2 regions of the Variovorax sp. Soil_C_17 genome follow, and region 1 is predicted to be linked to the other one. Evidence: predicted binding sites of a transcription regulator. Region 1 holds the regulator's gene; the other holds the start of a gene.
What was found. Region 1 encodes FliA, which starts transcription of late flagellar genes. Its sites were predicted from a motif close to CTAAAGTTTNNNNNNNNNNNGCCGNTA; they were not measured.

Region 1 (9,045 bases):
GCGAACTTGAAGGCGGCCAGGTAGTTCTCGATCACCGGGTGCGGCACGATGACATCGTTTTCCGATTCGACGATCAGCACGTCGCCGAAGAAGTCCTCGCAGGCGGCCAGCGCCCGGTTCTTCTCGGGCTCGATGGCGGTCTGGCGGTACAGCGCGAGGTCATCGCCGTTGAGCCGGCGCTTGGGGCTTTCCCAGTTCTCGTCGCGGTAGATGGCGGGCACGCGCAGGCCCAGCCATCGCACCGGACGCAGCGAGGTCAGCACCGCCGCGAGGTAGCCGCCGTAGCTGCTGCCGATGACGGCGACGGCAGCGGGGTCCACCGCCGGATGGCCCACCAGCGTGTCGTAGGCGGCCAGCACGTCGCGCAGGTTGTCCTCGCGCGTGACGGCCTCGCGCTGCGCCACATGGCGGGCATGGCCGCGCAGGTCGAAGGTCAGGCAGATGCAGCCCAGGGCGGCGAGCTCGTGGGCCAGCGCGATGTCCTGCTGCTGGCTGCCGTCCCAGCCATGCACCAGCAACACGCCGGGCACCATGGTCGAGGCTGCGACCAGCGTGCCGGCGATGTGCACGCCGTCGACGGGGATGTCGATGAGGGCATGTCGGGTGGGCATCAGGGCTCGACCACGGTGTACTTCGTGATCGGGCCGATGCTGGCATCCACGCCGCTGAAGTACACGCACGCATTGGGCGGCGGCACCACGCCGTCGCCGTAAACCTCGAAGCAGGAGGCGTTGACTGCCTGACGCTCGGGCTGCTCCTCGAAGACTTCGAGCGCCGCAATCTCGGCGCCGCTCGCGCCGCCCACGCGCCACGACTGCTCCAGCACGCCGGAGCACCAGCGCCCGGCGCTGCTGACGCCCTGCGCCACGTCGTAGTTGATGCGCGAGGCGAAGAAGCCCGGGAACGAGGCGACGACCGCACGATGCAGGCTGCGCGCCTGCTCCACCGCCAGGCGAATCTCCTCGGGGAAGCTCAGCGCGAGCAGCGCATCGAAACCGCCGCGCGCCACGGTGAGGTCCGAGCCTCCATAGACCTTGTGGCCCTGGTTGTCGGTGGTCAGGCGCTGCCAGCCGTAATAGCTGGCGACGGCCTGGCCCACGTGCACCTGGCCCACGCTGTAGGTCACGGGCTGCTCGAGGTTCTCCTCCAGCACCAGTCCGTGCTCGGCGATCTCCGCCGCGTCCATGGCCGCGAGGCGTTCCTCCAGCGCTTGCCGGTCGCGCACCACTTGCTGGCCGCGACCGCCGGTGGCCCGCACCGGCTTGACGCGCACTGCGCCCTGCTCCAGCAGGCGCAGGCCGGCGCGCCTCGCATCTTCGGCGGCGAAGACCGAGAAGCCCTGCAGCACCGCATGGGCGACCTGGCCGGCGAAGCCGTGGCTCCATCCCACGGGCGCTGCGGCGGCCGGATCGACCAGCGGATGCACCAGCGCCTTGGTCAGCACGAAGGGATGGGGCACCACCCCGCCGAACAGCGCGTGATGGCTCGCGATGCCGAGCGCGCTGGGCAGCGCGTCGCCGACCAGCGTGTCGCTGGGCACGAAGTACACCGGCGCGACGTAGCTGCGCGCGCGGTCGTACTCGCCCTCGAAACGCGACTTCTTGAGCCGGGCCAGCCGCCAGGCGAGCTGAGTGCGGGTCGCGCGCTCGTGCTCGCTGGCGTAGGCATGGTGGTCCGCCGTCAGCGCGACCACGGTTCCGTGGAGGCCGGGCTCGGCGAGCACGGCTCCGTCACCGGCGAGCGTCTGGGCTCCACCGGGCAGCGCGCTGAAGATGGATGTGTCCATGGCCGATATGCTGGGTGATCGCGCAGGGTAAATCAAACTTTGGGGCCCTGCTGGCGGCGTTTTCCTACATGCCGAGTGGGCGCCGGTACGGTGAAAGGGCTCTCCGCCGGGCGCTACATGAACACTTGTCCGTTCACCCCCAAGGAGAGTCCGCATGTCGAATTCGCAGAACGACCGGAAAGGCCAGACCGAGCACAACAAGGCCGGTCACCAGCCCGCCACCCAGCGCAACGAACCGAAGCGCACGCCGGAGAGCCGCAGCGACCGCGAAACCCAGGTCGGCGCCGGCAACCAGTCGCAAGCGCGCCGGGGGCCGGCGTCCGGCGGCCACTGAAGACCTCAGAGCAGGTCCTTCAGCTTCGCCCGCAGCCGGCTGATGGCCTGGCTGTGCAGCTGGCACACGCGCGACTGGCTGACCTCCAGGATCGCGCCGATCTCGCGCAGGTTGAGCTCCTCCTCGTAGTAGAGATTGAGCAGCAGCCGGTCGCGCTCCGGCAACTCGCCGATGGCATCCACGAGCTGGTGGCGGAAGCCGCTCTCCAGCAGTTGCGCAAGCGGGTCCTCGTCGCCGCCGCGTTCGCCGCGTGCCTCGCTGGCATGGCGGTCCAGGAAGGGGTTGTCGCCCTCGCCGTCCGCCGAGAAGTCCTCGACGTAAAGCAACTGGCAGCCCTGGATCTCCTGCAGCAGGCCCTGGAAAGCCTCCAGCGTCATCTTCAGTTCCTTGGCGATCTCGCCCTCCGTGGGCGCGCGGCCCAGACGATGCTCCAGCGTCTGGATCGCGCCCTCGACCTTGCGCGCCGACTGGCGCAGCCCGCGCGAGCCCCAGTCGTTGGCGCGCAGCTCGTCGAGCATGGCGCCGCGGATGCGCTGGCTGGCAAAGGTCTCGAACTGCGCGCCGCGGTTGTCCTTGTAGCGTGTCGACGCGTCCAGCAGGCCGATCATCCCGGCCTGGATCAGGTCGTCGAGCTCCACGCTGGCGGGCAGCCTGGCCAGCATCTGCAGCGCCATGCGGCGAACCATCGGCTGGTGCTGCTTCAGCAGATGGGACTTTTCAATGGTTCCCTGTGCGGTGTACACGGTCGTCCTTTTTCCTTCTCCAAGTGCTCTCAACAGGCTTCGGCGGTGTTCGTGCCCTGCGTCGCGGGCGCGGCTTGCGGCGCCAGGCTCGCGCCCGGACGCCAGGGCCACTGGCCCATTTCGTCGGCGATGCGGCGGCAGTCCGCCGCCGCGGGGCTGGCCGGATAGGCCTCCACCAAGGTGCGGCGCAGGCGCCCGGCGTCGGCCATGTGGGGCTCCGCCCGCACCCAGCCGGCGGGCTGCAGCGAGACCGCGAGGTAGCGGCTGCCGGCCTGCGCCAGGTTGTGCGCGACCTGCTGCGCCGCTCCGGGCTCGGCCACGCCGTTGACCAGGAAGCGCAGCTGCCGCAGCGCATGTGCGTAGTGCAAGCGCTTGATGCCTGCGTACGTGGCGGTGATCGAGGCCGCGTGCGGCTGCATCACCAGCACCAGTTCGTCGGCCGATTGCGCCAGGGCGGAGAGCCGGCCCTCGCCATCGAGCGCGGCATCGATCAGGATCACGTCGCCTTCCCACAGCGCGCGCGGGTCGGGGCTGCCGGCCGGCGTGCGCGGCACGGCCGGCAGCACCTGCACGCCGCAGGGCGTGCGCGCGGCGGCGCCGGGCAGGGTGAGCCGGCGCTTGGCCACGTCCTCCAGCGTGCCCATCGGATCGATGGCCCAGGCGGCCGATGCCGTGCCGGCGCCGGTGCCGTGCTCGTCCAGCAGCAGCACTTCCCTGCCCTGGTACGCCAGGGCAGCACTCAGGTTCGTCACCGCGGTGGTGACGCCCAGCCCACGCCCCATGCTCGCGAAAGCCAGCACGCGCGTGCGCGTCTGCGCCAGCAGGCGCCGCAGGCCGTCGGCCTGATCTGCTACCAGTTTGCTCACCGCGCGAGCTCCGCGCAGCGCGCTGCGATCTTGGTCTCGGGAGCGGTCCACCCACTCATGAGCCCAGCGCCTCCAGCAGCAGGAACAGCTTGGCCACGCCTTCGTAGAGCACATTGCCCGAAGGCGCGCGGTCGGGGCGCAGGCGCCGCCCGGTCAGCTGGCTCAGCAGCACGCGCGTGCGGCCCGCCCATTCGCCCTGGGCATTCAGCAGCCGCCACACGGTGGTGCTGGCCTGGCCGGCGATCAGCACGCGCTTCATCATCTGCGGGTCGCCCAGCTCGCCCAGGCCACCCACCAGTTGCAGGCCCTGGCGGATCAGGCGGAAGCAGGGTTCGGCCTCGGCGGCCCAGGCCTGCCATTGCGCGAGCTGCGCCGCATCGACCTCGCCGCCGAGGTTCGACAGCAGGTAGCCCTGCGCGAGGATCTTGAGGCTCTTCGGCTCCATCACGCGCGTCACCACGCAGCGCAGGGCCGGCAGCCCGTGCTCGCCGCGCAGCTGCACCACGGCATGGGCCTGCGCCTGCAGCGCCGGCTTGCCCTTGAATCGCACGCCATGCGGCTGGCCGAAGTCCAGCGCCAGCCGTGCCAGCGTGCTGCCGCGGCCGGTGCCGGCATCGACGATGGCGGTCGAGCCCGGCGCACGCGCCAGCCAGCCCAGCCCGCGGGCCTGCACGGCCCCCATGAATTCGACGGTGGGCAGGCGCGGCAGCACATGCACCACCGGCTTGCCGAAGTCCTGCTGCGCCAGCCACTGCAGCGGGCGCTGGCCGGGCTTGCGCGCCGCCTCGCCGGCCGTGCGCGCGCCGGCGGTGGAGAGCCACTGGTTGGGCGCGGCCAGCGGCCGGCCGTCGCGGTCCGAGAGCAGCAGGCTGCTTTCGCAGGCATAGGCATCGCCGCCCTCGTTCGACTTGAGCCCGAGCTGCCCGCCGAGTGCCAGCACATGGCGATCGCAGCCGGTGGCGATCTCGCTCCAGGCGTGGGCCTTCAAGGACTGCAGCACGGACTTGTGCAGCACGTTCTCGTCGGCCGCCATGCGCCACAGCTCGCGCGCCGCGTCGAAGCCCAGATCGGCGTCCGCCAGCGCTCTGGCGGCCCAGGCCACCTCCTGCGCGTCGTGGGCCATGGCATGGATCAGTTGCCGGTACTTGAGTCGCAGGCGCTCGGTCTCGGCCTGCGCCTCGGCCACTTGCGATGCAGCCTCGGCCGGAGCGGGCCGGTCCTGCAGGTCGCTCTCGCCGGGCACGAAGAGCGCGCTCGGCGCCCTGGCCTGTAACACGCTGTCGACCAGCGCGGCGCGATCGGCCGGCGCCAGGTTCTCCGGCACCTTCTGGCCGCTGGAGACGTAGTGCACCGGCAGCCGGTGGCGGATCACGGTGTCGATGAGCGCGCCCGGGTGCGTGGCCTCGTCCACCTTGGTGAAGATGCAGCCGGCCAGCGCGTTGTCGCTGCCGCCGTGGCGGTAGGCATGCACCACTTCGTTGAGGGTGTCGCCGTGGCTGGCGGCATTGAGCAGCAGCAGCCGCTTCACCGGCCGCGGGCTGCTGCCGAGCATGGCGATCTGCTCCGACACGGCGCGGTCGCGCTGGCTCATGCCCACGGTGTCGATCAGCACCATGTGCTTGTTGCGCAGGTCGTTGAGCACCAGCTGCAGGTCGGTCGCATCCTTCACCGCGTAGACCGGCACGTTGAGGATCTGCCCGTAGATGCGCAGCTGCTCGTAGGCACCGATCCGGTAGCTGTCGGTGGTTACCAGCGCGAGCTTGTCGGCGCCGAAGCGCATCACGCAGCGCGCGGCGAGCTTGGCGGTGGTGGTGGTCTTGCCGACGCCGGTGGGGCCCATCAGGGCGTAGACGCCGCCCTCGGCCAGCAGCGCATCCTCGTCCTCCATCACCGGCAGGGTGCGGATCAGCTCCGAGCGGACGAAGGCCATGCCCTGGGCATAGCTCTGGCCGGCGGGCAGATGCTCCAGCATGGCCTTGGCGAGGCGGGCGCTGAAGCCGGCGCCCAGCAGCGTGCGCAGCAGGCGCCCGCGCATGGGGTCGCGGCGCTGGCGGTCGTTCCAGACCACGGTGGCCAGCTGCTCCTCGATCATGCCGCGCATGGAGTGAAGCTCGCTGAGCACGGGGTCGGGATGCGATGCGACTGCCGCCGGCGCTTCGGCCGCGGTCGCGAAGCTCATGGGGGTCGCAGCGGCGGGCAAGGCCTGCTGCAGCAAGGGCGCGACAGGCACCGCCGGCCGCGCGGGCACGGAGGGCATGAAGGGCATCGGCGGCATCGAGGGCACCGGCATCGGCGCGGGCATCGCGGCGGTGGGCCTCGGCAAAGGCATCGCAGCAGCAGGCGCGGGCGCGGACATCGCAACCGCGGGCGCCGCGTGCTCCGCCACCTGCTCCATCTCCTCCGGCGCCATGGCGACGATCTCGACGCCCTCGGCGACCACGCGGTTGGTCAGCACCATCGCCTCCGCGCCCAGGGCTTCGCGGGCCAGCCGCAGGGCTTCGCGGCTGGTGGCGGCGACGAACTTGCGTGCGGCGCTGCGCACGTCCGTGATGATGTTCAAACTCTTCCTCCGATGGTGGCGGTGATCTTGATGTGGCGGGAATCAGGGATCTCGGCGTGCGAGAGCACCTTGAGCTGCGGCAGGCTGCGCCGCAGGAACCGGGAGAGCAGCACGCGCAGCGGGTGCTGCACGACCAGCACCGGCGCCAGGCCCAGCTGCTCCTGGCGCGCGATCGCGGCCTGGGTCTGCGCGAGCAGGTTGTCGGCCAGGCCGGGCTCGATGCCGCTGTTGCTGGTCATGGCCTGCTGCAGCAGGCCGTCGAGCGTGGCGTCGAGCCCGAGCACCTGCAGCTCCGAGTCGCCGGGGAACAGCTGCTGCACGATGGCGCGGCCCAGCGCCAGGCGGGTGAGCGAGGTCAGCTCGGTCGCGTCCTTCACCGTCGGCGCCTGCTCGGCCATGACGTCGAGGATGGTGCGCATGTCGCGGATCGGAACCTCTTCCTCGAGCAGGTTCTGCAACACCTTGTGCAGCGTGCTGAGCGTGATCACCTTGGGCACGAGGTCCTCGGTGAGCTTCGGCGCCGTCTTGCCGACCTGGTCGAGCAGCTGCTGCACTTCCTGGCGGCCCAGCAGCTCGGCGGCGTGGGTCTGGATCAGGTGGTTGAGGTGCGTGGCCATCACCGTGCAGGCGTCGACCACCGTGTAGCCCAGGGCCTGCGCCTGCTGGCGCTGGCTGGCGTCGATCCACACCGCGGGCAGGCCGAAGGCCGGGTCCTGCGTGGGCGTGCCGGGCAGCGTGCCGGTGACCTGGCCGGGGTTGATCGCCATCCATTGGTTGGGGTAGGCCTCGCCGCGCCCGATCGCCACGCCCTTGAGGCTGATGATGTAGCTGTTGGGCTGGATCTCGAGGTTGTCGCGGATGTGGACCACCGGCACCAGGAAGCCCAGCTCCTGAGCGATCTTCTTGCGGATGCTCTTGATGCGGCCCAGCAGCTCGCCCTGCTGCGACTGGTCCACCAGCGGGATCAGGCGGTAGCCCACTTCCATGCCCAGCGGGTCGACCAGGGCCACGTCGTCCCAGGTGGCCTCGGCCGCCTCGGGCACCGGCGCGGTGGCTGCGGCCTGGGCGGCGGCCGCCTTCTCGGCCGCCTGCTGCGGCGCGCGCAGCAGCAGCCGGCGGGCGAACCAGAGCAGGCCGCCCGCGATCAGCAGGAAGGCCAGGTTCGGCATGCCCGGGATCATGCCCATCAGGCCGATGATCGCGGCCGTGAGGAACAGCACCTGAGGGTTGGAGAAGAGCTGGCCCGTGAGCTGGCGCCCCACGTCCTCGTCGGTGGTCACGCGCGAGACGATCACGCCGGCCGCGGTCGAGATCACCAGCGCCGGGATCTGCGCCACCAGGCCGTCGCCGATGGCCAGCAGCGTGTACGTCTTGCCGGCGGTGGAGAAGTCCAGCCCGTGCTGCACCACGCCCACCACCAGGCCGCCGATGATGTTGATCACCATGATCAGCAGGCCGGCGACGGCATCGCCGCGCACGAACTTGCTGGCGCCGTCCATGGAGCCGTAGAAGTCGGCCTCTTGCGCCACCTCGGTGCGGCGCTTGCGCGCCACGTCCTCGCCGATGAGGCCGGCGTTGAGGTCGGCGTCGATCGCCATCTGCTTGCCGGGCATGGCGTCGAGCATGAAGCGCGCGCCGACCTCGGCGATGCGGCCCGCGCCCTTGGTGATGACCATGAAGTTGATCAGCACCAGGATGATGAAGACCATCACGCCGACCGCGAAGTTGCCGCCCACCAGGAAGTGGCCGAAGGCCTCGATGACCTTGCCGGCGGCGTCGGGGCCGGTGTGGCCGTGCATCAGCACCACGCGGGTGGAGGCCACGTTCAGCGACAGGCGCAGCAGCGTGGAGAACAGCAGCACCGCCGGGAAGGCCGCGAAGTCCAGCGCCTTCATGGTGTACATGCTGACCAGCAGCACCATCACCGAGACCGCGATGTTGAAGGTGAACAGCAGGTCCAGCAGAAAGGGCGGCAGCGGCAGCACCATCATGCAGAGGATCATGATGATGAGGATGGGGCCGGCCAGGCCCTTCATGTTGCCGCCGGAGAGGCTCTGCGGCGGCAGTCGCAGGAAGGTGGCGATCGCGTTCATGCGGCCTGCAGGTTGTATTCGAGGTCCTGGGGAATGGGCAGCTCACCCGGCGTGCGCGGCGCCTCGCCGCCCTCGGCCTGCCAGCGCTTGAGCTGGTAGACCCAGGCCAGCACCTCGGCCACGGCGGTGTAGAGGCCGGCGGGAATCTCGTCGCCCAGGCGGGTGTACTTGTAGAGCGAGCGCGTGAGCGGCGGCGCCTCGAGGATCGCGACCTTGTTCTCCTTCGCGATCTCGCGAATGCGCTCGGCCACGCCGTCCGTGCCCTTGGCCACCACGCGCGGCGCGCGCATGCTGTCGACGTACTTCAGGGCCACCGCGAAGTGCGTGGGGTTGGTGACCACGATGTCGGCCTTGGGCACCTCGGACATCATGCGGCGCCTGGCCATCTGCTGCTGCTGGCGGCGGATCTGCGCCTTGATGTGCGGGTCGCCCTCGCTCTCCTTGTGCTCCTGGCGCAGGTCTTCGCGCGACATGCGCAGCTTGCGGTAGTAGCTCCACAGCTGCCAGGGCACGTCCACCAGGGCGATCAGCAGCAGCGCGGAGGTGATGAGCGCGCAGTTGCGCGCCACCAGCAGGATCATCTGCGGCAGCGCGGCGCGCTCGGACTGGGCCATCAGCGCGTTGACCTCGTCCATGCCGTCCATGATCACCACCCACGCCACG
Region 2 (9,045 bases), on a different contig from region 1:
CCAGGGCCTCCACCGGCGCCCGCGCCGCCTGCGGCGCTTCCCGCAGCACCACCACCTCCGCCTGCTCCAGGACTACCGGCCGAGCCGGCGCCAGAGGCATCGCCGCCGCCGGCAAAGAGCCAGCTGAGGCTGCCACTGCCCGACCCTTTGCGGGCCGCCGCGCTTCCGGCGTTGCGCGCGCCGGCGAGGGGCGGCGATGGCTGCGCCACTCGCGCCGACGGCACAGCAGAGTTCACACAGACCGCCTCGCCAAATGGGTTGTAGCGGTCGCAATGACCAGGCACGGCTTGCCGGGGCGCAGCGGTCTGGTATGGCGTGCCGGGTACCGGACGGGAGCGAGGCTCCGCGACGCGAGGCGGTGCGCTGGGAACGAACGAAGGTTGAACGAGCGCGGGCACTGCATTGACCGTCTCCGGCGCGGCAACTTTCGCAGGCTCGGCGGCCCTTGGCGCTTCGCGAACCACGGGCTGCTCTGGGGCTTTCGCCGAGCTTTCGCCGCCCGTCGCACCGATGGACGCAGACCTGGTTCGCGGGCGCGCCGGTGGAGCAATCATCGTTGGAGGCGGCTCAGGGTTGGGCGTCGCTGCACTCCTGGCCGGCGCAGGGTCGTCCTGGATGAGAGGAGCCTCGGGCGATGGGGCGGCCTCGACCCCCTGCGAAGGCGGCTCGGTGGGCGCGCTCTTCGCCTCGAGCGTCATTGCCGGCGGCTCGCTTTGCACATCCTTTGGCGCAACAGCAGGCGCGCTCTCGACCCGATTCGCCGATGAGGGGGAAGCCTCGCGCTCGGCCTGCGTGGCCACAGCCGGATCGGATTGGGCGGGGGGCGCGACCGTTTGAGCCGGCATTTCCGGTGCGGTCGCGGCTTTCCATGCGCCCGTCGCCGGATCGGAGAGCGGTACGACCGGTGTCGTGGAGCGGCCGAGATACCAGAGCACGAAGGAGAGATGCAAGAAAGCCAGGCCGATCAGCAGCCAGACGATCGACACATCGACCCCTGCCGGCACCGGAATGCCGAGCACGCGTCGCGGGGCTTTGCGCCGAGGCTGCACGCGCACCGGAGGCCATGCATCGACCGACGTTGACGCCACCTGCTGCGCGGCCGCGGCGTTCGTCGGCGTCCTCGTTGCCTCTTCGCCCTCCTGCGGCAGGAGCTTGTGCGCGCAATGCCGGCAGTAGTGAGCGGTGTTCCGGTTGAGGGTCTGGCAGACGCTGCATACCCGGGTCAACTGCTGCGGGGGGATCGCGGGTGCCGGTGGCTGCCAATCCGTCCAGTCGGGCCGCCCCCGCGTCGTCTTGGATGCAGTGGAATCGGGCGATTGGAGCGGCTCATTCGCGGCGACGTCGGCTGCAGGGTCCAGCACCGGCTCGCTGCCCACCGTCTCGCCGGTGTCCGGCTTGACCTGGAGGACTGCGTCGCTCATGGGAGCAATCCGGCAACGATGCTAGAGGCCACGACGATTCTCCTTGCCAATGGACCGTGTGAACCCGAGCTTGCGCCGAAGCCGCTGCTCGGCAATGGCCAGCCTCGCGAAGGTCAGCAGATCTTCGTCGGCCGGCCCGTTTCCGCTGCCGTGAACATAGTGTCGGAACGCCCTGACGATCCGTGCCTGCACGGCTCTTCTCGCGCGTGTCGCGACAGCCCGGTCGCTGCGTTCGCGCTCCCTCTTTTCGCACGCTCTGTCTGCCGCGTGTTGCGATGCGACGGTCGACCAGCACTTCCTCCATGCTGCCGCCCTCTTCTTGCGCGTGACATGTGACATTCTTCTCTCCGAAGTGGCCGCAGCGTGGGAAATGTTCACAGGATTAATGCTCTTGTCTTATATTCACATGCGTCTGGTTGTAAGACGCTGGCTGATGTCGCTGTCCAGTTGGTAACTCCTCGTTACCGCGCTGTTCGGCCAATGGGAAGCAGAAAGTTTGGGCACGAAACGCACTGGCGCTAGAAAGACCGAGCGTGAAGCGGCTATGTCCGCATCCGCCGGCGAGAGGGGCAGCGAAGCCGAACGCAAAGCGGGCTGGGTGCTCGAAGCCTGCGCGCGGGTGATGCGGCCCATCGTTCGCCTCGCGCTGGCGCTGGGCCTCAAGCACGCGAACCTCGAACTGATCCTGCGCGAACTCCTCATCGACGAGGCGCGCCGGGCATGGCTCGCCAAGGGCGTGGAGCCCAACCTCAGCCAGATCTCGGTGACCACCGGCTTGAACCGCAAGGCCGTGACGGCCAAGGTGCGCGAGGCAGAAGAACCGCTGCCCCACACCGAGATGTCGGCAGCCGCCAAGGCTTTGACCCTCTGGCTCCAGCGGGTGGCCGACGATCCGACGGCCCGCGTCCTGCCCATCACGGCAGAGGGCGAAACAAGCTCCTTCGAAGCCTTGGCCCGGCAAGCGACGCATGGCAACTTGCATCACCGCAGCATCCTCGACGAGTTGCTGCGATTGGACATGGCGATCGAGCATGCGGGCAGCGTGGAGCTCAACACCGCCGCCTTCGTCCCGTCGAAGGACCTGAAGAGCATGCTCGCCTTCCTCGGCGACAACGCCCGCGACCATCTGCTGGCCGGCGTGGCCAACACCCTGGGAGCAGAGCTGCCTTTGCTGGAACGCTCGGTGTTCGCCACCGGAATCCCGCTCGAGGATTGCGAGCGAATCCATCGGCTGGTGCGCGAGCGCTGGGCCGTGCTTCACAACGAGCTGGCGCACGAGATGACGCGCGCCTTCGAAGCGTCCGGGAAAGACGCCAAGGGCCGCATCAGAGTCGGCATCTATACCTACTTCGATGATTCACCAGACGAGTAAGCTGCGCGTCCTTCCTTCGTCCGTTCCTTTGCACCGATAGAGCAGAAGATGAAAAACTCCTGGCTGCGCAACGGCTTTCTGGCACTCCTGATCGGGGCGCTGGTCTCGTGCGGTGGTGGCGGCGGCGGTGGCGGCGGTGTGGCCGTCGGCGGCACCGGCGTGGCCGGCCCGGGCACGGGGCTGACTTCGGGCGACGGGAGCAGCCCGGCTGGCGGCGGCGGGGGAGATGGCCAGGGTGGCGGCACGTCCGGCGCGTCCGGCGCCGGAGGCACAGGCTCGGACGGAACGGCCTCCGCCCCCGGCGGCACCGGCTCGGGTGGCACCGGGACCTCCACTGCAGCGGGCGGCGGCGGCGACGGCGGCGTCGGCTCCGGCGGCACGGGCGTGAGCACTGCCGATGCTTCCGGCGTCGGCGCGGTCGACGGCTCGGGCAGCATCATCGTCAACGGCCTGCGCTACAACACCGACACCGCCGTGCTGAACGTCGAAGACGCGCCCGCCTTGCAGCTGGGCATGAGCGCCAAGGTCACCGGGCCGGTCAACGCCGACTTCACCAGCGGCATCGCCCGCCGGGTCGATTCCGCCGCCGATCTGCGCGGCACGCCCTCCTCGGTCGATCTCGCGCAGGGCAGCTTCGTCATCCTCGGCACCACCGTGACCACCGACGAGGCCACCGTGTGGGCCGATGCCGCCGGTCTCGCGGCCATCCCGCCGGGCGCCACGCTGCAGGTGTGGGGCCTGCCGGGCGCACCGGGCATCCTGCGGGCCACGCGCATCGAGCAGCGCGGCCCCTCCGCGGCCATCCTGACGGGCACGGTGCAGAACCTCGATCCCCTGCGGCACACCTTCACCCTCGGCGGCTTCACGGTCGACTACAGCGCGGCGGTGCTCTCCGGCAGCCCGGACGGCAGCGCGCTGGCCGATGGCACGCTGGTGCGCGTGCGCGCGAACACCGTGCTGCCGGGCCGCTTGCAGGCCACCCTCGTGCAGTGGTGGTATCCGGTGCCGAGGGCGAACGCCACGCCGGTGCAGCTCGCCGGCCTCGTGACCGACTACGCCGGGCTGGGGTCCTTGCGCGTGCTCGGCGTTCCGGTGAACGCCGCTTCGGCGCAGATCACCGGCGGGCTGGCCAGCGCGGTCGGCAACGGCGTCAAGGTGCAAGTCGGCGGCATCATGTCCAACGGCATCCTCCAGGCTTCCAAGCTCAGGATCCGCCACGTGCCGGGCACCGGCGGACCCGCGTCCTTCACCCTCATCGGCACCGTCGGCAACTTCAGCTCGGCGGCAAGCTTCCGGGTGAAAGGCCAGCCCGTCGACGCCAGCGGCCCGGACGTGGTGTTCGTCAACGGGACGGTGGCCAACCTCGGCAACGGCGTCAACGTCAACATCGAAGGGTCGCGGGTGGTGAACGGCGTGCTCATCGCCACGCGCGTCAGCTTCGAGTGACGGAGCCGGTCCCGCCAAGTCGCACGGGCTTTCCGGCCGCACGCAACGCCCGCCGCAGCGGCGCGCCCCGGCTCACAGGTAGTTGAACAACGCCATCCCGTGCAGGCGCGCAAAGGTCTGCTGCGTCGCTTGCAGCGAGGTCTGCCGCTGCAAGAATTCCGAGATCGCCGCCGCCGGGTCCAGGTCCTGCAGGTCCGAAAGATAGGCCTTGTCGATCAGGTCGCGCGCGCCGCCCGCGGCATCGAGTGCATCGATCTCGTTCATGCGCGAGCCGACGGAGGAGCGGATGGTCAGCACGTTGTCGTGCGCATGGGTGATCTTCACGTTGGCCGTGGAGAGCGCGTTCTGCAGCGCTGCCTGCGCGCTTGCGCCGCCGCCGGCGACCGGCTGGCGCAGCGCGCTCACCACATGGCCGAGGGACGCGAAGATGTCGGTGCCGGCGTTCCGGGCGGTCGAGACCTGGAAGGAGTCGCCGTCGGCCGGCGTCCCGCTCATGCTGATCTGCACGCCGCCGAAGCTGATCGGCGTGCCGGCGGTGTAGGCGCCGGTGGCCGCCACCACGGGCGGCGTGTCGTTGGTGGTCACCGTGTAGTTGCCGCCGGCGAAGCCGATGCTGAAGTCCTTGCCGTAGAGCGGCGCCGTGCCATCGGTCACGCCGACCGCGCCGAACACGCCCGAGCCGGTGTTGCCGGCGCCCGCGCTGGTGACGTAGCCCGCGCTGCCCTGCACCGACTGGAACACGCTGCGGCCGTCGTCCGTGATGGCCATCTGCCGCGAGACGTCGATCTGGATCAGGCGCTGTCCCTGGTCGCCCATGTACTGGACGCCGCCGCCGGTCTTCCCCACGAAGGGCGGGCTGGCGCTCTTGAAGCCGGCGAACAGGAACTGGCCGTTGCCGTCGTCGGCGTTGGCCACGTTCACCAACTGGTCGATGTTGCTCTGGATGGCGATGGCCAGCGAGGCGCGGTCGGCATCGGACAGCGTGCCGTTGCCGGCCTGCACCACCAGGGTCTTGACGTTCTGCAGGATCTCGGTGGCGGACTTGAGCGCGTCCTCTTCCCGCGACAGGGAGAGCGTCGCGCGGTCGCGGCTGGTCGCGTACTGCGAGGACTGCGCGAGCGTGTCCGAAACGCCGAGCGCGCGCGCCGCGGCCACCGGGTCGTCGGCCGGGGTCAGGAACTTGGTGCCGGCGGAGAGCTTCTGCTGGATGCGGAACAGCTGCTGCTGCTGCGAACCGATGCCGTTCATGCTCTGGTTGTAGAAGGATTGGGTGCCGATGCGCATCGCGACTCCTGAAAGGGTTGGGCTTGCGGCGTTCTCAGCCGCTGATGCCGAGAATGGCGGCGAACATGTCCGAAGCGGTCTGGATGACCTTGGCGTTGGCCTGGTACATCTGCTGGTACATCAGCAGGTTGGCGGTTTCCTCGTCCTGGTTCACGCCCGAGATCGCGTCGCGGCTGGCGCGGATCTGTTCCGTCACGCTGGTCTGCGTGGCCTCGGCGGTGCGGATCTCCATGGTGCGGTTGCCCACCGCGCTCACCAGCTGCGCAAAGGCGCTGCCGAAGGTGGAGGTGCCGCCGCCCATGACGGCCTTCTTCTGCAGCGCGCCCAGCAGCAGCGCGTTGCTGCCGTCGGAGACGCCGCCGGCGTTCTTGCGGACGGTGAAGGTGTCGCCGTCGGCCGGGGCCCCGGTCATCTTGACGGTGATGCCGTCGAAGCTCATCGAGGCGCCTGCGGTGTAGGGCACGGCCGTGCCGGCCGCGTAGGTGGTGGACGTTCCGTCCGCCTGGGTCACGGTCACGGCGGAGGTCGCCGGAAAGCCGCCGAGCGTGCCGGCCGCGGCGTCGTAGCTCAAGGTCACCGGCGCTGCGAGCGGCGCGGCCGGGTAGGCCGCGTCGACGGTTGGCGCGCCCAGTGCGCCGCTGCCCCGGTTGCCCGCGGTGTTGCCCGCGATCAGCGGCGAAGCCGCGGCCACCTTGGCCGGGTCGAGCACCAGCACGTCGACGTCGCGCGCGCCGGTGCGCGTGGGCTGCACCAGGAAGCGGTCGCCGGCCTGGGCCGTGCCGCTGGCCACGCTCAGGCTCACGCCGTCGAAACTGATGGGGAAGGCGGTGTAGCTGCCGATCAGCTGCTTGTCGGTGAGCCGCGTCACCGACCAGGTCGGCGTGCCCGCCACGTCCTTCACCTCCACCGAGTAGTCGCTGATGCTCAGCTGCGAGGGGTCGGCGATGCTGGCGCCGATCACCATGTCGCCGGTGTTGTGGGCGTTGGTGAAGACGCCCGGCGCGGCCTTCGAGAAGAAGTCGGTGCCCAGCACGCCGTTGAGGTCGACACCCAGCTTGTGCTGCTCGTCGAAGGTGCTGGTGAGCGCGATGGCGAGGCGGCCGATCGCGTTCTGCGACGTGCTGAGCGTCTCGTTGCGGAAGGCCATCAGGCCGCCGATCGAGCCGCCGGCGAACACGCTGTCGGCCAGCTCGGTGGCCGTGCCGTTGATGCCCACCAGCGACAGCGCCGTGCGCGTCGGGTCGGCCGCCGAGGGGCCCGCCTTGAGCGTCATCGCCTGGTCGCCCAGCACCAGCGACTGGCCGTTGCCGATGAAGACGTTGTACTTGCCGCCGTCCTGCTCCAGCACCTTCACGTCCACCAGCTTGCCCAGTTGGTTGACCAGCTGGTCGCGCTGGTCGAGCAGGTCGTTGGGCGGCTGGCCGCCGGCCACCGCGCTCATCTGGCCGATCTGGTGGTTGAGGGTGGCGATCTGCCTGGCGTAGGTGTTGATCTCGCCCACGCTGCCCTGGATCTGCTCGTTGACGGAGGTGTTGAGGTCGCTCAGGTACTGGTCGGTGGCGCGGAACTTGTTGGCCAGCGATTGCGCGGCGCTGACGAGCTGCTGCCGCGCCGCCGGGTCGGCCGGCGTGTTGGCCACGCCCTGCACGCCGGCGAAGAAGCTCTGCATCAACGGCGTGAGGCCGGAGGTCTTGTCGGCCAGCAGCGAGTCGATGCGGCTGATCTGGGCGTTGTAGCTAGCCAGCGCCGCGCCCGACGCCTCGGCGCCGTTGAGCTGGGAGGTGAGGTACGCGTCGTAGCTGCGCGCCACCGTGGTGACGCGGGCACCCGTGCCGACGAAGCCCGAGGCCAGGCCGATGGCGCTGTTGGTCGCGATCACGGAGCTCTGGCGGCTGTAGCCGGTCGTGTACACGTTGGCCGTGTTGTGCGCCGTGGTCATGAGCGCGCTGCGTGCCACGCTCAGGCCGGTCAGGCCGGTATGGAACATCGACATGGGTCTTTACCTGTAGAGATGCTTGTTCTGGACGGAGGCGGCGGCGCGGTGGCCGAGGCCCTTTCCTGTTTATCGGCTGCGGCGGCCGAAGCTGAAGGGAGGACCCGGGCCCCGAGCCTCAGGCAGCGAGGCGGAACACGCTCACGGCCCGTACCAGGCTGCCGGCCTGCTCCTGCATCGACTGCGCCGCGGCCGCGGCTTCTTCGACGAGTGCGGCGTTCTGCTGCGTCACCTGGTCCATCTGGGTGATCGCCTGGTTGATCTGCTCGATGCCCTGGGTCTGCTCGTGGCTCGCTGCGCTGATCTCGCCGACGATGTCGGTCACCCGGCGGATGCTGCCCACGATCTCTTCCATGGTCTTGCCGGCTTCGCCCACCAGCGCGCTGCCGGCGTCCACCTTGCCCACCGAGTCGTCGATCAGGCCCTTGATCTCCTTGGCGGCGGCGGCGGAGCGTTGCGCCAGGTTGCGCACTTCGGAGGCCACCACCGCGAAGCCGCGCCCTTGCTCGCCGGCGCGCGCCGCTTCCACCGCGGCATTCAGTGCCAGGATGTTGGTCTGGAAGGCGATGCCGTCGATCACGCCGATGATGTCGACGATCTTCTTCGACGACGCATTGATCGAGGCCATGGTGCTCACCACCTGGCCCACCACATGGCCGCCCTTCACCGCCACGTCGGAAGCCGACAGCGCCAGCTGGTTCGCCTGCCGCGCGTTGTCGGCGTTCTGCTTGACGGTGGAGGTCAGCTCTTCCATCGAGGCGGCGGTCTGCTGCAGCGAGCTCGCCTGCTCCTCGGTGCGCGAGGACAAGTCCTGGTTGCCGGATGCGATCTCGCCCGAGGCGGTGGCGATGGCATCGCTCGAATGCTTGATCTTGACCACCACCTCGGTCAGCTGGTCCTGCATCTGCTTGATCGAGTGCAGCACGCTGCCCTGGCCAGCCTGCTGCGCCTCCACGCCGACCGTGAGATCGCCGTCGGCGATGCGGCCCACCACGTTCGCCGCATAGGCCGGCTCGCCCCCGAGCTGGCGCGACAGCAGGCGGGCCACGACCATGCCCAGCCCCACGCTGGCGACCAGGCCCACCAGGGCCACGACCAGCATCAGCAGGCGCGAGGTCTTGAAGGTGCTCTCGGCGCTTTCCAGGCTGGCCTTGGCCATGCCGTCACTGTAGGCCGCCATCTGGGACAGCACCTCTTCGACCGCGCGCGAATCCTTCAACAGCTGCGCGCTGTCTTCGGACACACGGCCGTCGAACTGCGAGCTGTCCAGCGACTGCTTCGAGATCAGCTCGACGAAGTCGCCCATGCGCTTGCGCAGCGGCTGCACCAGCGCCTCGTACCGTTGGTAGAGCTTGCTGCCCTCCTCGCTTTCCACCAGCACCGGCTTGATCTCGGCCATGCGCTCGGCCAGATCGGCGCCGGCCTTCTTGAGCTCGGCGATGCCGGCGTTGCGCTCGCCCTTGGTGGAGGCCGACAGCAGGCCCATCTGCGCCCGGCTGGCGTACAGCAGGTGGATGTTGGCCGCCTGT

Region 2: the regulator FliA is predicted to act here: its motif matches at 7,587-7,613, upstream of flgK (flagellar hook-associated protein FlgK).

Annotation. Positions count from the first base shown of each region.
Region 1 is NZ_JBDGIT010000007.1:153,378-162,422, forward strand. Features, by position in the region: gene AC3A6Y_RS27070 (alpha/beta hydrolase family protein) at 1-611, opposite strand, end outside; gene AC3A6Y_RS27075 (DUF3182 family protein) at 611-1,786, opposite strand; gene AC3A6Y_RS27080 (hypothetical protein) at 1,941-2,120, shown strand; gene AC3A6Y_RS27085 (RNA polymerase sigma factor FliA) at 2,126-2,863, opposite strand; gene AC3A6Y_RS27090 (MinD/ParA family ATP-binding protein) at 2,893-3,729, opposite strand; gene flhF (flagellar biosynthesis GTPase FlhF) at 3,785-6,289, opposite strand; gene flhA (flagellar biosynthesis protein FlhA) at 6,286-8,382, opposite strand; gene flhB (flagellar biosynthesis protein FlhB) at 8,379-9,045, opposite strand, start outside.
Region 2 is NZ_JBDGIT010000003.1:2,790-11,834, forward strand. Features, by position in the region: gene AC3A6Y_RS15120 (hypothetical protein) at 1-100, opposite strand, end outside; gene AC3A6Y_RS15125 (DUF6502 family protein) at 1,918-2,793, shown strand; gene AC3A6Y_RS15130 (DUF5666 domain-containing protein) at 2,842-4,239, shown strand; gene flgL (flagellar hook-associated protein FlgL) at 4,312-5,523, opposite strand; gene flgK (flagellar hook-associated protein FlgK) at 5,558-7,516, opposite strand; gene AC3A6Y_RS15145 (methyl-accepting chemotaxis protein) at 7,635-9,045, opposite strand, start outside.